DNA from 3 places in the Arthrobacter sp. NQ7 genome. Region 1 is predicted to be linked to each of the others. Evidence: predicted binding sites of a transcription regulator. Region 1 holds the regulator's gene; each other region holds the start of a gene.
What was found. Region 1 encodes LexA, which represses DNA repair genes until DNA is damaged. Its sites were predicted from a motif close to TCGAACANNTGTTCGA; they were not measured.
Positions count from the first base shown of each region.

Region 2: PUN71_RS05340 (DUF6504 family protein) is a predicted target of LexA. The motif match lies at 2,405-2,420, and genes of this name have one in related genera.
Region 3: PUN71_RS05690 (HNH endonuclease signature motif containing protein) is a predicted target of LexA. The motif match lies at 2,600-2,615, and genes of this name have one in related genera.

Region 1 covers NZ_JARFXU020000024.1:27,836-33,656, reverse strand. Annotated here, with positions in the region: gene PUN71_RS19335 (CG2302 family histidine operon protein) at 115-273, opposite strand; gene hisH (imidazole glycerol phosphate synthase subunit HisH) at 274-1,005, opposite strand; gene hisB (imidazoleglycerol-phosphate dehydratase HisB) at 1,002-1,628, opposite strand; gene PUN71_RS19320 (histidinol-phosphate transaminase) at 1,690-2,808, opposite strand; gene PUN71_RS19315 (LysM peptidoglycan-binding domain-containing protein) at 2,930-3,307, opposite strand; gene lexA (transcriptional repressor LexA) at 3,659-4,396, shown strand; gene PUN71_RS19305 (ATP-dependent DNA helicase) at 4,470-5,821, opposite strand, start outside.
Region 2 covers NZ_JARFXU020000003.1:121,997-127,817, forward strand. Annotated here, with positions in the region: gene PUN71_RS05335 (DNA polymerase III subunit alpha) at 1-2,016, opposite strand, end outside; gene PUN71_RS05340 (DUF6504 family protein) at 2,013-2,372, opposite strand; gene PUN71_RS05345 (hypothetical protein) at 2,501-2,890, shown strand; gene PUN71_RS05350 (chorismate mutase) at 2,917-3,240, opposite strand; gene PUN71_RS05355 (VOC family protein) at 3,257-3,679, shown strand; gene PUN71_RS05360 (SOS response-associated peptidase) at 3,706-4,467, opposite strand; gene PUN71_RS05365 (mycoredoxin) at 4,601-4,858, shown strand; gene PUN71_RS05370 (lipoate--protein ligase family protein) at 4,925-5,674, opposite strand; gene PUN71_RS05375 (ABC1 kinase family protein) at 5,777-5,821, opposite strand, start outside.
Region 3 covers NZ_JARFXU020000003.1:187,329-193,149, forward strand. Annotated here, with positions in the region: gene PUN71_RS05675 (DUF4259 domain-containing protein) at 1-305, opposite strand, end outside; gene PUN71_RS05680 (serine hydrolase domain-containing protein) at 582-1,757, shown strand; gene PUN71_RS05685 (hypothetical protein) at 1,908-2,081, shown strand; gene PUN71_RS05690 (HNH endonuclease signature motif containing protein) at 2,871-4,316, shown strand; gene nrdF (class 1b ribonucleoside-diphosphate reductase subunit beta) at 4,533-5,507, opposite strand; gene nrdE (class 1b ribonucleoside-diphosphate reductase subunit alpha) at 5,604-5,821, opposite strand, start outside.

The DNA of each region.
Region 1 (5,821 bases):
CCTTGGTGTTGGTTCTTCAATGTGCAGGGGGTAGGTGATGCGGGGCGTGGTCGATGCGGCACGTGGTTGAAGCGGCTCGGAGCCGGCGGGTCACTCCGCGGCGCGTGGACGGGGTCAGTTGGCCGGGAGTGTGAGCAGGTAGGCCGCAAGCAGGGCCATGGCAGCCAGGACGTAGAACGCCACCTGCGTCCAGAGCGGCTTGCGCTGCTGCCGGAAGGAGATGCCGCCGCCAATCAGGATGCCGGCGAGGCCCATCAGCAGGACGGACCACATCTAGGCGTCGCTGCCGGCGGCGGGCTTGCGCAGGCCTTCAACCCAGTTGCGGAGCAGCCTGGCGCCGGCGTCACCCGACTTTTCCGGATGGAACTGTGTAGCGCACAGCGGGCCGTTTTCGACCGCTGCGATAAAGGGGCCGCCGTGCTCGGACCAGGTGACCAGCGGCGGCGCCATCCGTGGCTGGATGACGTCGAAGTTCCATTCCTGGACCCCGTAGGAGTGCACGAAGTAGAACCGCTCGTTCTCGACGCCGGCAAAGAGCTTTGACCCTTCCGGAACCTTGACGGTATTCCAGCCCATGTGCGGGACCACTTCCGCGGGCAGCGCCTCGACCTTGCCGGGCCACTCGCCGATGCCCTGGGCTTCGGTGCCGTGTTCCACGCCGGCCTCGAACAGGACCTGCAGGCCCACGCAGATGCCCAGCACCGGCCGTCCGCCTGCTACACGCCGGCCGATGAGCCTAATGCCGTCAACGGCCTTGAGTTCACGCATCACGGTTTCGAAGGCGCCCACGCCGGGCACCACGAGGCCGTCGGCGTTCAACACGTCCTCGGGTTTGGCGCTCAGGATAACCTCGGCGCCGGCGCGTTCCAGTGCCCGGACGGCGGACCGGACGTTGCCGGAACCGTAGTCAAGCACCGTGACCGTGGGTTTGCCCTCAGGGGAGGGCAGCTTTTGGGAAGCCGTGGGATCGATGATTGCCCCGTCTTTCAGGACCTGGCCGCTCACAGTGCCCCCTTCGTGGACGGGATACCTTCGACCCGCGGGTCGGGTTCCACTGCGGCGCGCAGGGCGCGGGCAAAGGCTTTGAACTGGGCCTCAACGATGTGGTGCGGGTCCCGGCCGGCCAGCACGTTCATGTGCAGGCAGATGCCCGCGTGCAGGGTAATCGCTTCGAACACGTGCCGGGTCAGGGAGCCGGTGAAGTGGCCGCCGATAAGGTGGTACTCCTGGCCCGCGGGTTCGCCGCCGTGCACCAGGTAAGGCCGGCCGGAGACATCGACCACGGCGTGCGCGAGGGCCTCGTCCAGCGGCACCGTGGCCTCGCCGAACCGGCGGATCCCGGCCTTGTTGCCTAGGGCGGTCCGGAGCACTTCACCGAACGTGATGGCGACGTCCTCCACCGTGTGGTGCACGTCGATGTGGGTGTCGCCCGTGGCCTTGACCGTCATGTCGATCAGGGAGTGCTTGCAGAGGGCCGTAAGCATGTGGTCGTAGAACGGCACCGAGGTGTCGATGTCCGAGGTCCCGGTTCCGTCGAGGTTGATCTCCACGAGCACGGAGGACTCGCTGGTGGCTCGCTCCATGCGGGCGGTCCGGGCCGCAGCAGCATTCGATCCGGTTGAACTCATGGTGAAGGATCCTTTGTGGGAGAAGAAGTGGTTCAAGGCGCCCAGCGCCGCAGTATCAAGTCTAGGCGGGAAGGGCGGCGTGGCCCGCAAGGATGCGTTCCAGGGACTCAAGGAAGGCTGTGGTTTCCGCCTCAGTTCCCGCAGTCACCCGCAGGTGGCCCGGGATGCCGACGTCGCGGATCAGCACACCGGCCTCCAGCAGTTCCTGCCACACCTGGTGGGGGTTTTCCAGCCCTCCGAAGAACACGTAGTTGGAGTCGGACGCGGCGGGCTCGAGACCCATCCTTGCCAGTTCCGACACGATGCGGTCCCGTTGCTTCTTGATGTCCTCGACGTCGGCCATCAGGGCCTCCCGGTGCTCCAGGGCCGCAAGCGCGGTCGCCTGGGTGATGGCGGAAAGGTGGTAGGGCAGGCGCACCAGGCGCAGGGCATCGGTGACCTCGGGAGCTGCTGCCATGTAGCCAAGGCGGGCGCCGGCCAGGGCGAAGGCCTTGCTCATGGTGCGGGAGACGATCAGCCGTTCCCTGCCGGGCAGCAGGGTCAGGGCGCTGGGCGTGCCGTCATGTGCGAACTCGTGGTACGCCTCGTCAACGATGACGATGGCTTGGCTGTCTTCGCCTGCCTCGTAGACCGCCTCCACCACGTCCAGGCCGAGGCCAGTGCCGGTGGGGTTGTTGGGCGAGCAGAGGAACACGATGTTCGGCTGCAGTTCCTTGACCTGCCGGGCCGCGGACTCTGCGCTCAGGCCGTACCCTTCGGCGCGCTCACCGGTGATGTACTGGGTGTCCGTTCCGCTGGCCAGGAGCGGGTACATGGAGTACGTGGGCGGGAAACCCAGGGCAGTCCTGCCGGGGCCGCCGAAGGCCTGGAGGATCTGCTGCAGAACTTCATTGGAGCCGTTGGCTGCCCATAGATTGGTTTCGTCCAGGCCATGGCCAAGGTACTCAGCCAGGGCCTTGCGGAGCTCCGTGAACTCCCGGTCCGGGTAACGGTTGAGTCCGGCAGCGGCTTCCGTGACAGCCGCTGCGATGGCGGCACGCACATCAGCGGGTACACCATGGGTGTTTTCATTGACGTTCAGCAGGATGGGGACGTCCAGTTGGGGCGCCCCGTAAGGAGTCAGCCCGCGGAGATTGCTGCGGAGGGGAAGCCGGTTCAGGCGTTCTAGCTGGTCGTTCACCTGAACAGTTTAGTTGCCGCGGCAACGGCCGGAAAATGTGACGGGTGCTGTTCGCCGTCGGCAGGCGTTCCCAGGACCACTGGGTGGCCTGATAAGGCCGGATCGTCCCGCATGCAGCTGGTCAGCGTGTGGGTACGAAGAGTTGCTGGCCCGGAATGACGCTGCCGGCTCCAAGGTTGTTGAGCTGGACGATATCCGCCACCACGTCCCGGGCGTCACGGTCCGGGGCGACAGTTCCCGCGATGGCCCACAGGGACTGGCCCGGCTGCACGGTCACGGTGACTGTTGGCGTCACCGCCAGGCCGGCGGCGGAGTCCGAGGCCTTGGCGGGCGAATTGAAGAACCCGCTCAGCGACAGCAGGACCACGGCGAGGAGTACGAGCGGGGCTCCGATCAGCACAATGCGCCCGCGGCGGGTTAGCCGCAGAGGCCCCGGCGCGGATGGTGCCTTGCGGGCGAAACTGCTGTGGGAAACCTGGTGAAGAGATAAAGCTGACATGAACTAAGCCCTCCTGGACCTGCCGTGCTGCCCGGTGTCCGCCCGCCGCTGCCCCCGCCACTCGCATCCGGGCCCGAAACTTCGTTCGGCCGTCTTCGAGGGAGGCATTCGCTGGTTAGAACACATGTTCGAACTTTGCTTGTTTATTTTTAGCACTTATCAACGAACAATGTCGAGACTCGCTAGAACAAATGTTTGAAAAAGCACTGTGACTGGCCTAGTTTTGAACCACAGAACAACCACTCCCGTAGTTGATCAGCAGGGTCTGACAATGACAGATGGGGTCCTTCCGGCGGCGGTGTGGAAACAGCGCCCGCTGGATAAGGCGGCAAGCGAAAGGCATTGGCGAATATGGCAGCAGCAGCCGCCGCGGGCAGGACCGACCCGCAACCCAGGAGGAGCGCCAAGGGCCTGACCCTGCGGCAGAAGAAGATCCTGGAAACGATCCAGCGCTCGGTCAATGAGAACGGCTATCCGCCTTCGATGCGCGAGATCGGCGACACCGTGGGGCTTGCCAGCCTTTCCAGCGTGACCCACCAGCTATCCCAGTTGGAAAAGCTTGGCTACCTGCGCCGCGACCCCAAGCGGCCCCGGGCCATGGAAGTGCTGATGCCCCTCACCCTGGACGGCGGCGCTGGAAAAACCGCCGGTACGGCGCCTGCCCCGACGGCGGCCGGTGCGGGTGCCGGCGTAGCTGAACTGCCCAGCGCCCTGGATACCGCAATGGTGCCGCTCGTGGGGCGGATCGCGGCCGGCGGCCCAATCCTTGCCGAGCAACTTGTCGAGGATGTCATGCCACTCCCCCGCCAACTCGTGGGACAGGGCGAACTCTTCATGCTGAGGGTTGCCGGGGATTCCATGGTGGACGCCGCCATCTGCGATGGAGACTGGGTGGTGGTGCGGCGCCAGGCGGACGCCGCCAACGGCGATATTGTCGCTGCCCTGCTCGACGACGAGGCAACCGTCAAGACGTTCCGCCAACGGGACGGACACACGTGGCTGCTCCCGCAGAACACGCAGTACGAACCGATCCTGGGCGACCACGCCACGATCATGGGCAAGGTTGTTTCGGTCCTGCGCTCCCTCTGACCGCGTTCCTTCCCGTCGGGCATCCGAGGAGGCGGGCATCCGAAGCCGCGGCCCTTCGGCTTGGGGGCGCCGCCTATTTGGTGGCGTCCGCCCCCAGCCTGGACAGCGCGGCCAGTGCCTTGCTGCGGTCGGTGGTGGCCCAGAACGGCGGCAGCGCACCCCGCAGGAATCCGGCGTACCGCTCGGTTGCCAGCCGTGAATCAAGCACGGCCACCACTCCCTTGTCCCCGGTGGATCGGATCAGCCGCCCGGCGCCCTGGGCGAGCCGGATGGCGGCATGCGTGGCCGATACCGACATGAAGCCGTTGCCCCCGGCTTGTGCCACAGCGCGGGAACGCGCCGTCATCAGCGGATCATCCGGCCGCGGGAACGGGATGCGGTCGATCACCACCAGCCGGCAGGAACCTCCCGGGACGTCAACGCCCTGCCACAGCGACATGGTTCCGAACAGGCAGGTGTCGGGTTCGTCCGCGAACTGCTTGACGAGGGCTGTCATGGTCGATTCGCCTTGGCAGAGGACCGTCACATCGAGCTTGGGCCGCAGGGCGTCGGCGGCTTCCTCCGCCGCACGGCGGGACGAAAAGAGGCACAGCGCTCCCCCGCCGGATGCCTTGATGAGTGCTTCCAGTTCCTCGAGCGCCTCCGCCGAGACCCCGCGGCCGGGCTTCGGCAGGTGCCCGGCCACGTAAAGGATTCCTTGCCGTGGATAGTCGAAGGGCGAGCCAACATCCACGCCCGTCCAGCTCGGCGCGCCGTCGCCGATCAGGCCGAGTCCCCCTGCCGCGGGTTCAAATGCCGAACCAATGGCCAACGTGGCGGAGGTCAGGACCACGGTGTGCCCGTTGAAAAGCCCTTCCCGCAATTTTCCTGCCACTGACAGCGGGGCAATGTTGACCAGTACCGGTGCCGATTCATCAGGCTGGGAATATCCCTGGCCGGGGTCGAACGTGCTGGCGCGCGAGAACCACACCACCTCCCGGTTTTCCCGGGCAGTGATCAACCGCTCGCACAGTTCCAGGATGAGCATGAGCCGGGACCGGGCAAGCTGCCGCCCGCCGTCGGCCGTGGTGTTGCTGTCGCCCTTGGAGTCGGACAGCGCGGCACGGCAGGCCTCGCGGAGCTGGTCGACGCAGTCGAGCTGCTCATCGTTCAGGCCGTTGGGCAGCAGGCCGTTGGGTACGCCGGCCAGCGCCAGCTCGAGGTTGGCGGCTGCGGCGTTCAGGGCATCGACGGTGATGGCGGTGTGTTTCCGGGCGCCCGAGGCGGCAGCGTGCACCATGGCGACAGACAGCTGCCCCGACACGGCCCCGGTGACGCGGTCCTGCAGTTCATGTGCCTCATCCACCACGACGACGTCGTATTCGGGCAGGACAGCGAGTCCTTCGAACGCACTCACGGCCAGCATGGCGTGGTTGGTGACCACGA
Region 2 (5,821 bases), on a different contig from region 1:
GGATTCAATCTGGAAGCAACCAAGCGTGTGCGTGCTTCTGATCAGTTCATAGGTGGCTTCATCGTCGAGGGGAACGGCGTTGAGGTCAATCCGCCCATCGGCGGCGATGTAGTCGGGGCCTGAACCGTCAGGCCCTTGCGGGTGGTGGCCTGCCGCGACGACGTCCTTTTTGGTGGGGTGGATGCGGATGATCTCCCTGACGGCAAAGGCCATGGCACTTTGCATGCGGACACCCAGGACATCGAGTTTGAGCATGCCCATGGGGTCCATGTCATGTTTATCGAACTGGCTCATGGGCAGTCCGAGGCCGCTTGGCTGGACGGGAGTGCGGTCCAGGAGGGTGGCGTCGCCCAGGATCACGCCGCACGGATGCATGGAGATGTGGCGGGGCAGCCGGTCCAGCCGCTCGGTCAGGTCCACCAGCAGGTCGAGCTGTTGGTTTCCGTCGGCATCGCGCTGTTCCACCCGGCCGGCAAACTCCCGAAGCTCGGGTTTTTCCTGCAGCGCTTCACGGAACTTCCGGGCCGAAAACCGCCACAACTGCTTGGCGATCTCCCCCACCTCGCCGTCGTCCATGCCCAGGGCCAGTCCGGCATCACGCACAGCTCCCCGCGCCCGGTACCCGTTCTGCATGCTCATCAGGGTGACCCGCTCGCGGCCGAAACGCTCGAAAATCCTGCGGTAGACGTTGTGGCGTTCCGCGCTTTCGACGTCGATGTCAATGTCCGGGAGCGTGGCACGGTCATTGGAGAGAAACCGTTCAAAGATCAGGTCATGCTGGAGGGGGTTCACATGGCTGACCTCGATCAGGTAGTTGACCAGGCTGGATGCCCCGGATCCCCTGGCGGCGGCCCTGACGCCCATGTCCTGGATCATCCTGGATACTTCCGCCACGGTCAGGAAGTAGGAGGAGAACCCGAGGTTCCGGATGATGCGAAGCTCGTGGTCAAGCCGGGCCAGCATGTCCTGCTCCGGTTTGCCTGCCATCCCCGGAAACCGCCTGCCGATTCCGGCCTGGCAGCGCTGGATGAGCTCAATGTGCGGATCCTGGCTGATGCCTATGACTGATGCCTCCGGCACAACAGGCTGCTTCCAGCCCATGTCCGTGGCGGGATCGATCCGGCACAGATCGGCGAGCGCTTCCGTCTGCGCCATCAGCTGCCTGAGGTCGGCGGCACCGTAACCGGCAGCCGAAATGATTTCCCTTCCCAGGCCCAGCATCTGGTCCCCGGTCTTCAGCCACCCCTGGCCGGTGGGTTGCAGGAGCGGCTCACCTGCCAGTTCCGGGAGGGATTTCAAAGTGCGGGCAGAGTCCAGAACATCGGCGGTGGGGGCGCCGTCGGCGGCGCAGTACCGCACGGCGTTGGTAAGGATGGCGGGGACGTGGTGTTCCTCGGCAAGCCTCAACATACGGACAGCATGGGCTGTGCTGAAAGGCGACCCCGGCGCGCTGAGCTGGGAGACGATTTCGGCCACGACTGTCCCGGCGGGCATGGCATCCAGCCATTGCTTGAACAGGGTTCGGGGACGGAGGTAGCGCCGGCCGCCCATGGCCCGGCCGACGTCGGAATCGGGACCGAGCAGGACGGTCAGGACTGGCTTGAGGGTTTGGGGGTCGAGGGTCCGGGATGCGAGTTCGGCCCTGGTCACCGCCACGGGTACCGCTCCCCCGGCTTTACCGGAGGTCCTGGCGTGGGCATCGGAGACCAGGCGGCACAGCGCACGGTACCCGGCCCCGTTGTTGTGCCCGCGTGCAAGTACCACCACCCTGCCGGCAAGCTGGGTGCGGTGGTCGCCGTCGTCGTCAAATACTGCCAGGTCCACCCCGACGATGGGGTCGATGCCCGCAGCCATGCAGGCCTTGAGGTGCTTGATGGTGCCGTATAGCCCGTCACGGTCGGTACAGCCCAGGGCGGTGGCGCCGTCGGCGGCAGCTGCACTGGCCAGTTCTTCAGGCCAGGAGACTCCGTAGTGGGCGCTGAATGCAGTGGAGACGTGGAGGTGGGTGAAGCTCATGCTGTTCTGTGGTCGCGCCGGACAGGGCGGAGGGCATCATGTATCCGCAGCAGCCGCCAGCGGCCGCTGCGGAGATGGCGGGTCAGGTCAAGGGTGAGGGGCTCTTCGACTGCCGGCCCGGGTGCCGGCACACGCCGGGCCTTGGCGGGAAGAACCTGGACGCGCCAGATTTCGTGGTCCACCACACCCTGCCCGCTTCCGAGCGGAGCCCGGCTGTCTTCGGCCCACCACTGCCGGCGTTCGTACCAGCGGACAGGTTCGGCACAGACGGTGTAGGCCCTGCCCTGCCAGGTCAGGGATTCAGGCTGCCCTTCGGTGGAACACATCACGTCCACGGACTCGCTGAACATGCCCATGGCGCCTCCCGACGGTGATTTCCTCTGCTCATTCGAATAAGTGTTCGAATAAAACCAGTTTACGCCGGGCGGCCAGCAAAACATAGGCGGGGGTGGACGGGGCGTCCGGCAGGGAGCAGGATGTTGGCATGAGTACCGATGACGCGCTCCTGAAGCAGGCCAGCATCAAGACCGAGGACTCCACCCTCGTGGCACAGTTCGACATAGACGGCGCCATTCCGGATTCCGGCGCCTATGTAGTGGGTTTAATGGGTGCCTCGCCGGACTATTCACTGCAGCGGCGGCTGTGCATTGAGTTCATGAACGGGGAGGCCATTGCCTGCTACTCGTTCAACCGGGACCAGGGAATCGAGGAAGACTACGACCTGTCCGGAGTATCACACTCGGAGAACAGCATTACCGGCAGCTTTCCGCTCACTGCCCTGAACGGGCTCGGGCAGGGGCACGTCCTGTCAGCCTTCAGCGAGGCGGACGGCCGGGAATTCCAGCACGGGGTGCCGGTGGAGGAAGCCATCTAAGGCTCCTCCACCCCCGGCGCGGCTGGTCAGCTGTTTTCTTTGTGGATCTTCAGTTCAAGTTCAATGAATCCGGAGATCATTGCCCGGTAGGTTGATTCGACGATATCCGGGTCGATGTCCTTTTTCTCGGCCGCGGAGCGCACGTGCTCGATGATGCGCTCCACGCGGCCGGGCGCCCGTACCTCGGCGTCATCACCCTTGAGGGTTCCGGCGATCCTGATCAGCCGTTCGCGGCGGGCAATGAGGGTGACAATCTGTTCATCCACCTCATCAACGGCAACGCGAACGGCAGCGAGCTGTTCCTTGTCGGCCCGGGCATCCCTATCGTTTCCTTGAATTGTCGCCATCATCTGACAGTATCGAAGCATGGAGCCCAGAGTCGACTTTATCTCCCTCGGTGTCCGCAGTGTCCAGGAGTCGCGGGCCTTCTATATTGACGGCCTGGGGTGGCCGGTCCACCGCGAAGTGGCCGGCGAAGTGCTGTTCATCCAGGTGAACCACGGCCTGGTGCTTTCCCTGTGGGATGTCCGCCAGATGCAGGCGGAGGCCGGGGTCAGCCCTCCTGGCGGCGTCCCCCGCATTACCCTGAGCCATAACCAGCCCAGCGCGGCCGACGTGGACCGGGTGATGGAAGAGGCCGCGGCCGCAGGAGCAACCGTTATTGCCGAACCCGTCACCCAGCCGTGGGGAGGCTACACCGGGTACTTCGCCGATCCCGACGGGTTCCGCTGGGAGGTTGCCTACAACCCCTCCTGGACAGTGGACGACGACGGCACGGTCACCGTGTAGCGTCGCGGGGCCTTGGCGGGCGGCTGCTAGAACAGTGTTTGCACCGGGCGGATCAGTTCCGGGCCGTTGTTGCGGACATTGCCGACGTCCCGGCCCACGGATTCCACCTGCCACCCGGCGGCGGCTTCCTGCACTCCTGACCGCACCAGGTCCACCAGCGCCGCGGGGTCGCAGGCCTGCGGGTCCAGCCATGCGTCCGTCGTGGCCTTGTCCATGGGCAGCGGCACGCGGTCATGGAGTTCGGTGAGCTTGCCGAAAATTCCGTGTTCACTGCCCGGCGGCGGGGTGTCCGCCGTGAGGATGGATGTGGAGAGCAGCCAGCGGCCGGGCTCCCCGTCCGGAACCGAGGGGTCCTTCCACCATTCATAGAGGCCGGCGAACGCCAGGCTCCGGCCCGGGCCCGGGTGCACATAGTAGGGCTGCTTTGATTTTCCCGGGCCCTGTTTCCATTCGTAGTAGCCGTCAGCAGGGACGGCGCAGCGCCGGGACTGCACGGCCTTCCTGAAGGCCGGTTTCTCCAGCACGGATTCGCTGCGGGCGTTGATCATGCGCGAACCGATTCCGGGATCCCTGGCCCAGGACGGGACCAGGCCCCAGCGCGCCACGTGCAGCTGGCGTACCTGCCGGGCCGCGGCGCCGTCCCCGATGATGCGTTCCAGCACGATGGGGACGGCATCGGTGGGTGCCACGTTCCAGGACGGCGGAAGGCTGACCTCGTCCTCCAGGCCGGCATCGAATTCGGCCAGCAGGTCCCCCACGGCGCGTGCCATTACGTAGCGTCCACACATGGCACCAGCTTGCCAGGGCGCGCCATAAACTGTCATCCGGCCGCGCCCGGGCCTGTTCGGCACCGGGGAATACCGCCGGCCGCGCTACCGTTGACCGTAAGGAAACCTTTCAAGCGACGTTTAGGAGATCCCTGTGGACTTCACTCCCGAATCCGGCACCATCACCATGTTTTCCACCACCTGGTGCGGCTACTGCAACCGGCTCAAGAAGCAGCTGGATGCGCAGGGCATCGGCTACACGGAAATCAACATCGAAGAGGTGGACGGCACCGCGGAACTCGTGGAGCAGCTCAACGGCGGAAACCGCACCGTCCCGACGGTGCTCTTCCCGGACGGATCCGCCGCCACCAACCCGTCGGCCGCCGAGGTGAAGAGCCGCCTGGCCGCCTAGCCGGACGTCCGGCCGGGCCGCAGTGGACATGCCGCGCCGGCCGGTACCGGCTGAATTAGCTGCGGGTCATGCCCCCAGGCTGCTGAAGGAAGCAGTTTCCAGGGAGGCATGGCCCGCATACGTTTGCAGCAGGGCCTGCTCCACAGCGTCCACTCCGAGTCCCGGCACCAGGTCATTGGCGGCGCCGGCGGTGGCGGGGTCCCAGTCCAGTCCCAGTGCCGCGTAGCTGTCGGTGAGGACCTTGCGGATCGGGGCGGAATCCTCCACCACGATCACGGAGCTGAATAGCCAGCCGCCGGAGACCACCCGCTGGGCGGTTCCCACCAGTTTCACCCGGCGGGAACTGTCCGCCGGATCCGTTCCATGCACGCTGTATTCGCCGGGACAGTACTCACCGGGGATTTCGCCCACTGCGGCCTGCACCCCAACACTTCGCAGCGCCTGGGCGAAGAGCCCGCCGAAGTACCCGAAACGTGCCTTGGACCCTGCGACGGCGTCCGCGTCTGGTTCGATGTGGTCCACCACCAGCGTGCCCTGGTGGTAGGCCGCGGCACGTCCCCCCGCCCGCCGAACCAGGGGCTCGAAGCCGTTGTCGCGGCAGGCCTGGGCAGCTGCCTCGAAGCCCGGCAGCCTCGTATCCCGCTGCCCGAAGGCCACGGTGGGAGCGGGCCGGTAGAGCCGGAGGGTGGGGCCGATGCCGCCGTTCCTTGCCCGGGCGAGCAGCTCGAGGCCGAACTTCAGGTCGCGGCCAGCGCCGAGGGACACGTCCTGGCGCACCACCGTGAGCGTGCGAAGTCCAGTACCGGTGTGGTGCATTGTGGCGAAGCTCCCTGGCTAGGTGTCGGCGGTTCCGACAGGTTCGATGGCTTGCGGTCCGGGCAGGCCCTCCTTAGGTTACGCCCGACGGCGGCACCGGCCTTAACGCCCCCGGCGCCCCACCCAGAGGGCGTGCAGCAGCGGAAC
Region 3 (5,821 bases), on a different contig from region 1:
CTTTCCCCCGCAACCCGTTCGACCGCTTCCAGCGCCATTTCCACGTCCTCGGGGGTGATTTCCGCCCCGTGGGCTGTCACCCAGTCAGCGACGTTCTCCGGGAGCTCTCCCAGGGGGTTGCCCTGGCTGGCTGAGGCAACTTCCGCGGCGGCGACAGCAACCGCCCCTTCCGGCGCCTCGACGTATCTGTCACTCACCTTCGAAAGCGCCTTGCGGATGACGTCCGCACCACCGGCCTCGAGTTCGTCCAGCCAGTCCAGCGCGTCGTCGTTCTCAAACGGCAGGTAACCCCATGCACCCATCATTGCCCTTTCGGTATCTGGTTGCTGGCACCAATATGCCAGACGATACAAGATGCTCGTCACTCGCCACGATGAGGCGGGCGTGCCCGAGCCCACCCGTTGGTTCGATAGCCTCTCCTGTCCGGAACCGTGTGGCGCGGTTCTTGTGCGCGATACTTCTCCCTCACGTCGACCAGTCATACAATTTAGGAGCTGGGACGGCGGTGCCGTTGCAGGTCTGGCCGGATGTGGTGCCGCAAGCGGCCAAAATCTGTCATCTCGTCCCGAGCAGCTGCCGCAATGAAAACGAAAAGTCCCTACTGGATGCTGGCGGCCCTTGCTGCCGTCCTCCTTGTGCCTGGCTGTACCTATTCCACCGATGAGCCCGCGCCGTCATCAAGCTCACCGAGCCCCTTCGCTTTTCTGGAAAATCAGGTCGAGCTGTTCCTCGACGAGGGGGCGGCGGCCGCCGTCGTCCAGATCCGCTGGCCCGAGGGCGAGTGGTCGAAGGCCTATGGCGTCCGCGATCTTGAATCCAGAACGCCCGCGCAGCCAACGGACCGGATACAGATCGGCAGCGTCACTAAAACGATGACAGCGGTGGCGGTGTTGAAGCTCGTAGAGGACCACCTCATCGATCTCGACGACCCTGTCAATGACGTGATACCTGGATTCACGTCGGCGCTCAAGCCGCCGGCGCCAATTACCGTCAGGCAGCTGCTCAGTCATACGTCCGGCATGCCCGAGGTCAACGAGGCGGGGCCACAGGATGTCGACTTCCGCCCATTGATCTCCCAAAAGCTGACAATGGAGAGTGGGTTGAAGTTGGCTGGGACTCTCCCCTGGCCCGCCGCCAGCGTCGGAACTTTCAAGTACTCGAATACGAACTACCTTGCCCTCGGCCTCCTGATACAGGAACTTCGGCACGAGCCGTTCACCCAGGTCATGCAGGAGGAGGTCTTTGAACCGCTCGGGTTGAAGAATACGAGCCTGAAACCCGCCGACCTCACCGTGCCCGGACTTCTCCACGGATATGCCACCATCCGAGGAGAGCGGGTAGACGTCACGGACAACACCGCTTGGGCGGGTAACCCGGCTGGAGGGGCGACGTCCACTGTCGAAGACGTGAATCGTTTTATGTCCGCGCTCTTCACCGGCCGGGCGGTCTCGTCGGCATCGCTGAAGGAAATGAAGACCAGCCCTGGTTTCGCGCCCTACGGGTTGGGCATGTGGGAGCATGCGGACGGGTGCTCCAAGGAGTCGAGATACGAGGGTCTCGGCTCGCTCTGGGGCCATCAAACGACAGCCGTCAGCAGCGCTGATGGGCGGTACCAGGCAACGATGACCGTGACGGTGCCACCGTTGCCGACCGGACTCGAGGACCCAGCCAGTGAGGAGAAGCGCAGTTTCTTGAACGGTCGGATGGAGTCGACTCTCAACGAGGCCCTGGATCGCCTCTGCAAGCCGGCCGGCTGATGAATCACCGCCGGGTCCCGTTCTTTTAAACATGATGGAACTCTGGCATCGAGGCGCCCGATTGCATTCAACGACGGGGCCTAAAGTCGAACCGGCTGAGAACATCTTCGACAGAAGACTTATCTGGGAGGGCGTTTAGCCACCGGCCCAATGGCTAAAATTTCCCCCGCCTACAGCGCGTTCATCGTCGTCTTTGCCACAGCGCAGACAACGCTTGTACAACCGGCCGTCTTCGGAATGTTCGACATGCCACTTATGGCTGAAATTCAGCTTGCACAACAGGGCCTCAAACACAACCTTCTCCTGTCCCTATCTGACAAATAGAAATTGACGGCCTTTCGCGGACGCTGGAAGGTGCGGACAGATCTACCCCAGGGCAGTCCCCGGATGTCGGCTAGTTCATTTAGGGATTCGAGCCACGCTCCAGGGACACAGAGGGGTGTTGAGAAACCGGGAAGAGTGATCATCGCGCTGTCTACGGACGGAGATCTAACCTATCCCGCCTCCTCCGACTGGTCCTACCCAACCGCTGAACTCCCCTCCTCCTCTTTGGCGCTCATCATCGTCTTTTCCGCAGCGGAGGCAGCGCTTATACAAGCTGCCGTCTTCGGCGTGTTCGACGTGCCACTTATGGCTGATATTCAGCTTGCACCACAGAACCTCAAACATTGCCTACTCCGATCCGTGCAGTGAGCTGCCCTGCAATCTAATGATGGCCCTGATTCACTCCGGCCGGCACCGGCAAAAACTGGCCCTTCATCGGTTTCAGGACCAGCAGGAGCAATCCTCAGCCAGGAAAGGTGACGTGGTTGGCGGAATGGTTGGCGCCAAGTAGGTCGTGGTGGAACATGTTTGCGTCCTCAACCAGATCGTCGGCGACATTTCCAGGTGACCATCCATGAGTTCGTGGATGGTCACCTCCATGGTTTGCGATTGCTACTGCATTCCCCGTTGGGCATAGCGGGTCGAGTTGAGGTCCTGGCCCAGCGACGAGGGGATCACAGGATGCCCGCCGACCGCGTTTCGCTTTCGATGATCTTGCTGCCGCTGGTGCATTACTGGGTAACACGGAGGCCCCAATAGAATGTCAGACCCACCTTTCATAATGAACACATGGCAAGCGAAATGGTGGTTGAGGCTTTTGAGGTGATCGACGCCGCCATAGCCCTGCTCCGCACAGAGGTTAATCAGTCCCGTTACGGGAATCCCTCAGCGGCTGATCCACTGGCCGCCGTCGCTGACGCCTGCCTTGACATCCTGGCCGGGGTTGCACGTACGGAGGCCCGGGTCGCGGCATTGAAGTCGGCGGCAGTTGCTACGTACGCCGACTCCGCACGCTCCGCGGCTCCAGCCGGCAGGCCGGTTCAAGCGCAGGAAATGGCCATCGCTGCGGAGGTGGGGTGTGTACTCGCCATCGGCGACCGGGCAGCCGGCGCTCTACTGGCCCAGTCCTATGCCTTGTCAACGTCCCTGCCACTAACCCTGGCAGCCCTGCATGCCGGGAACGTGTCGTGGCATCACGCCCGAGTGATGGTGGACGAAACCGCAACCCTTGACTGCGAGGCCGCAGGGGCACTGGAATCACACTTCCTCCACCCGGACGTATGCAATGCTGACGGCAACTGCCCGGCTGGTGAAATGCCAGCCTATAGATTCCGGCGGAAAGTCAGGATCTGGCGGGAACGCCACCATCCGGACAGCATCGAGAAACGGCACATCAAAGGTGCACAGGACCGATGCCTGGAATACGCCCCGGAACAGGATGGCATGGCCCGGCTATCGGCTTACCTTCCCGCCGACCAGGCAAATGCGATCTGGAACCGATATACCGCCATCGCCCGCGGTCTGCAAGGTCCCCACGAAGACAGGACCCTCACGCAACTACGCGTAGACGCGTTCGCAGCGGCAGCCCTCCGACACGGTGGCGCCAAAACGGGTGCCGGGATGGGGGCATCCGGCAATGCCGAGGTCCCCACCCCCAGGACGGAAGTACTGGTTACCGTTCCAGTCTTCTCCCTGCTGGGGTTAACCGAAGAACCGGCGATGCTGGATGGGTACGGTCCCATTCCTCCCTCAATGGCACGGAAGCTTGTAGCCAATGGGGCGGACTCATTCCATCGGGTCCTCGTGGATCCAAGGGACGGGGCACCCTTGGAAATCGGCCGCACGAGTTATCGGCTCACCAAGCCCATCAGGAACTGGCTGCGGCTGCGCGACGGAAAATGCCCCTTCCCCGGCTGCAGCAACCATTCCCTCGACAATGAGGCAGATCACCTCCTGGCCTGGCACCACGGCGGAACCACCGGGATCAGCAACCTGGGACAGCCCTGCCCCAAACATCACAGGCTCAAACACGTCGCCGGTTGGAAACCAACGCGTGCGACCAAGGATGGGCCGCCCGGCTGGATCTCACCCTCAGGGCGCATTTACAAAAGCGAACATCAGGACTGGGAACCAGCCCAATGGCCGCCTTCAGTCCGGCCACGAGGTGGACAACGGCAACCGCCTTACCCACCCATGCCCACGAAGCCGGACGGGACAGTGGACCATCTTCACTGACCACCCTCCGTGGGAGAAGAATGCCTGCGCGCGTCTCTCAGTGCTGGATAGGCTCCCAACGGACCGCGCGGACGGCTGGGTTTCATCGGCGTTCCGAGGGTCGCAGGATGGTGTTCGCTGGCGTCCTGCAAGCCCCTGGATCCTGAAAAGCACAAGGGACCCTGCACTCGACGTGCAGAGTCCCTTGTTCACAGATACGAAGATATGGGGAGGATTCTAGAAGTCCCAGTCCTCATCCTCGGTGTTCACGGCCTTGCCGATCACGTAGGAGGATCCGGAGCCGGAGAAGAAGTCGTGGTTCTCGTCCGCATTCGGGGACAGGGCCGAGAGGATCGCGGGGTTCACGTCGGTGACGGATGCCGGGAACATCGCCTCGTAACCCAGGTTCATCAGGGCCTTGTTGGCGTTGTAGTGCAGGAACTTCTTCACGTCCTCGGCCAGGCCCACGCCGTCGTACAGATCGTGCGTGTACTGGACTTCGTTCTCGTACAGCTCAAAGAGCAGTTCGAACGTGTAGTCCTTGATTTCCTGGCGGCGCTCCTCGGACACGGTCTCCAGTCCGCGCTGGAACTTGTAGCCGATGTAGTAGCCGTGCACGGCCTCGTCGCGGATGATCAGGCGGATCAGGTCAGCCGTGTTCGTCAGCTTGGCGCGCGAGGACCAGTACATGGGCAGGTAGAAGCCCGAGTAGAACAGGAAGCTCTCCAGCAGCGTGGAGGCAACCTTGCGCTTCAGGGGGTCGTCGCCCTGGTAGTAGTCCATGACGATCTGCGCCTTCTTCTGAAGGTTTTCGTTCTCGGTGGACCAGCGGAAGGCTTCGTCGATCTCCTTGGTGGAGGCCAACGTGGAGAAGATCGACGAGTAGCTCTTGGCGTGCACTGACTCCATGAACGCGATATTCGTGTAGACGGCTTCCTCGTGCGGCGTCAGCGCATCCGGGATGAGGGAGACCGCGCCCACCGTACCCTGGATGGTATCCAGCAGGGTCAGGCCGGTGAAGACGCGCATGGTGAGCTGCTGCTCGGCCGGCGTCAGGGTGTTCCAGGACTGGACGTCGTTGGACAGCGGCACCTTCTCGGGCAGCCAGAAGTTGTTGACGAGTCGGTTCCAGACCTCCACGTCCTTGTCGTCCTGGATGCGGTTCCAGTTGATGGCCTCGACGTGGCTCAGAAGCTTGACCTTCTCGGTCATGTCATCCCCTCATTGTTGGGTGGTTCTCTAAGTTAAAGCGTACGACGGCGGGCGGTTGCCCGCCGTCGTACGCTCACGATTCGATTGAAGCTACAATCAAAGGGCGCAGCTCACGCAGCCCTCCACCTCAGTCCCTTCCAGCGCCATCTGGCGGAGGCGGATGTAGTAGAGCGTCTTGATGCCCTTGCGCCAGGCGTAGATCTGGGCCTTGTTGATGTCGCGGGTGGTGGCGGTGTCCTTGAAGAACAGCGTCAGGGACAGGCCCTGGTCCACGTGCTGGGTGGCAGCGGCGTAGGTGTCAATGATCTTCTCGT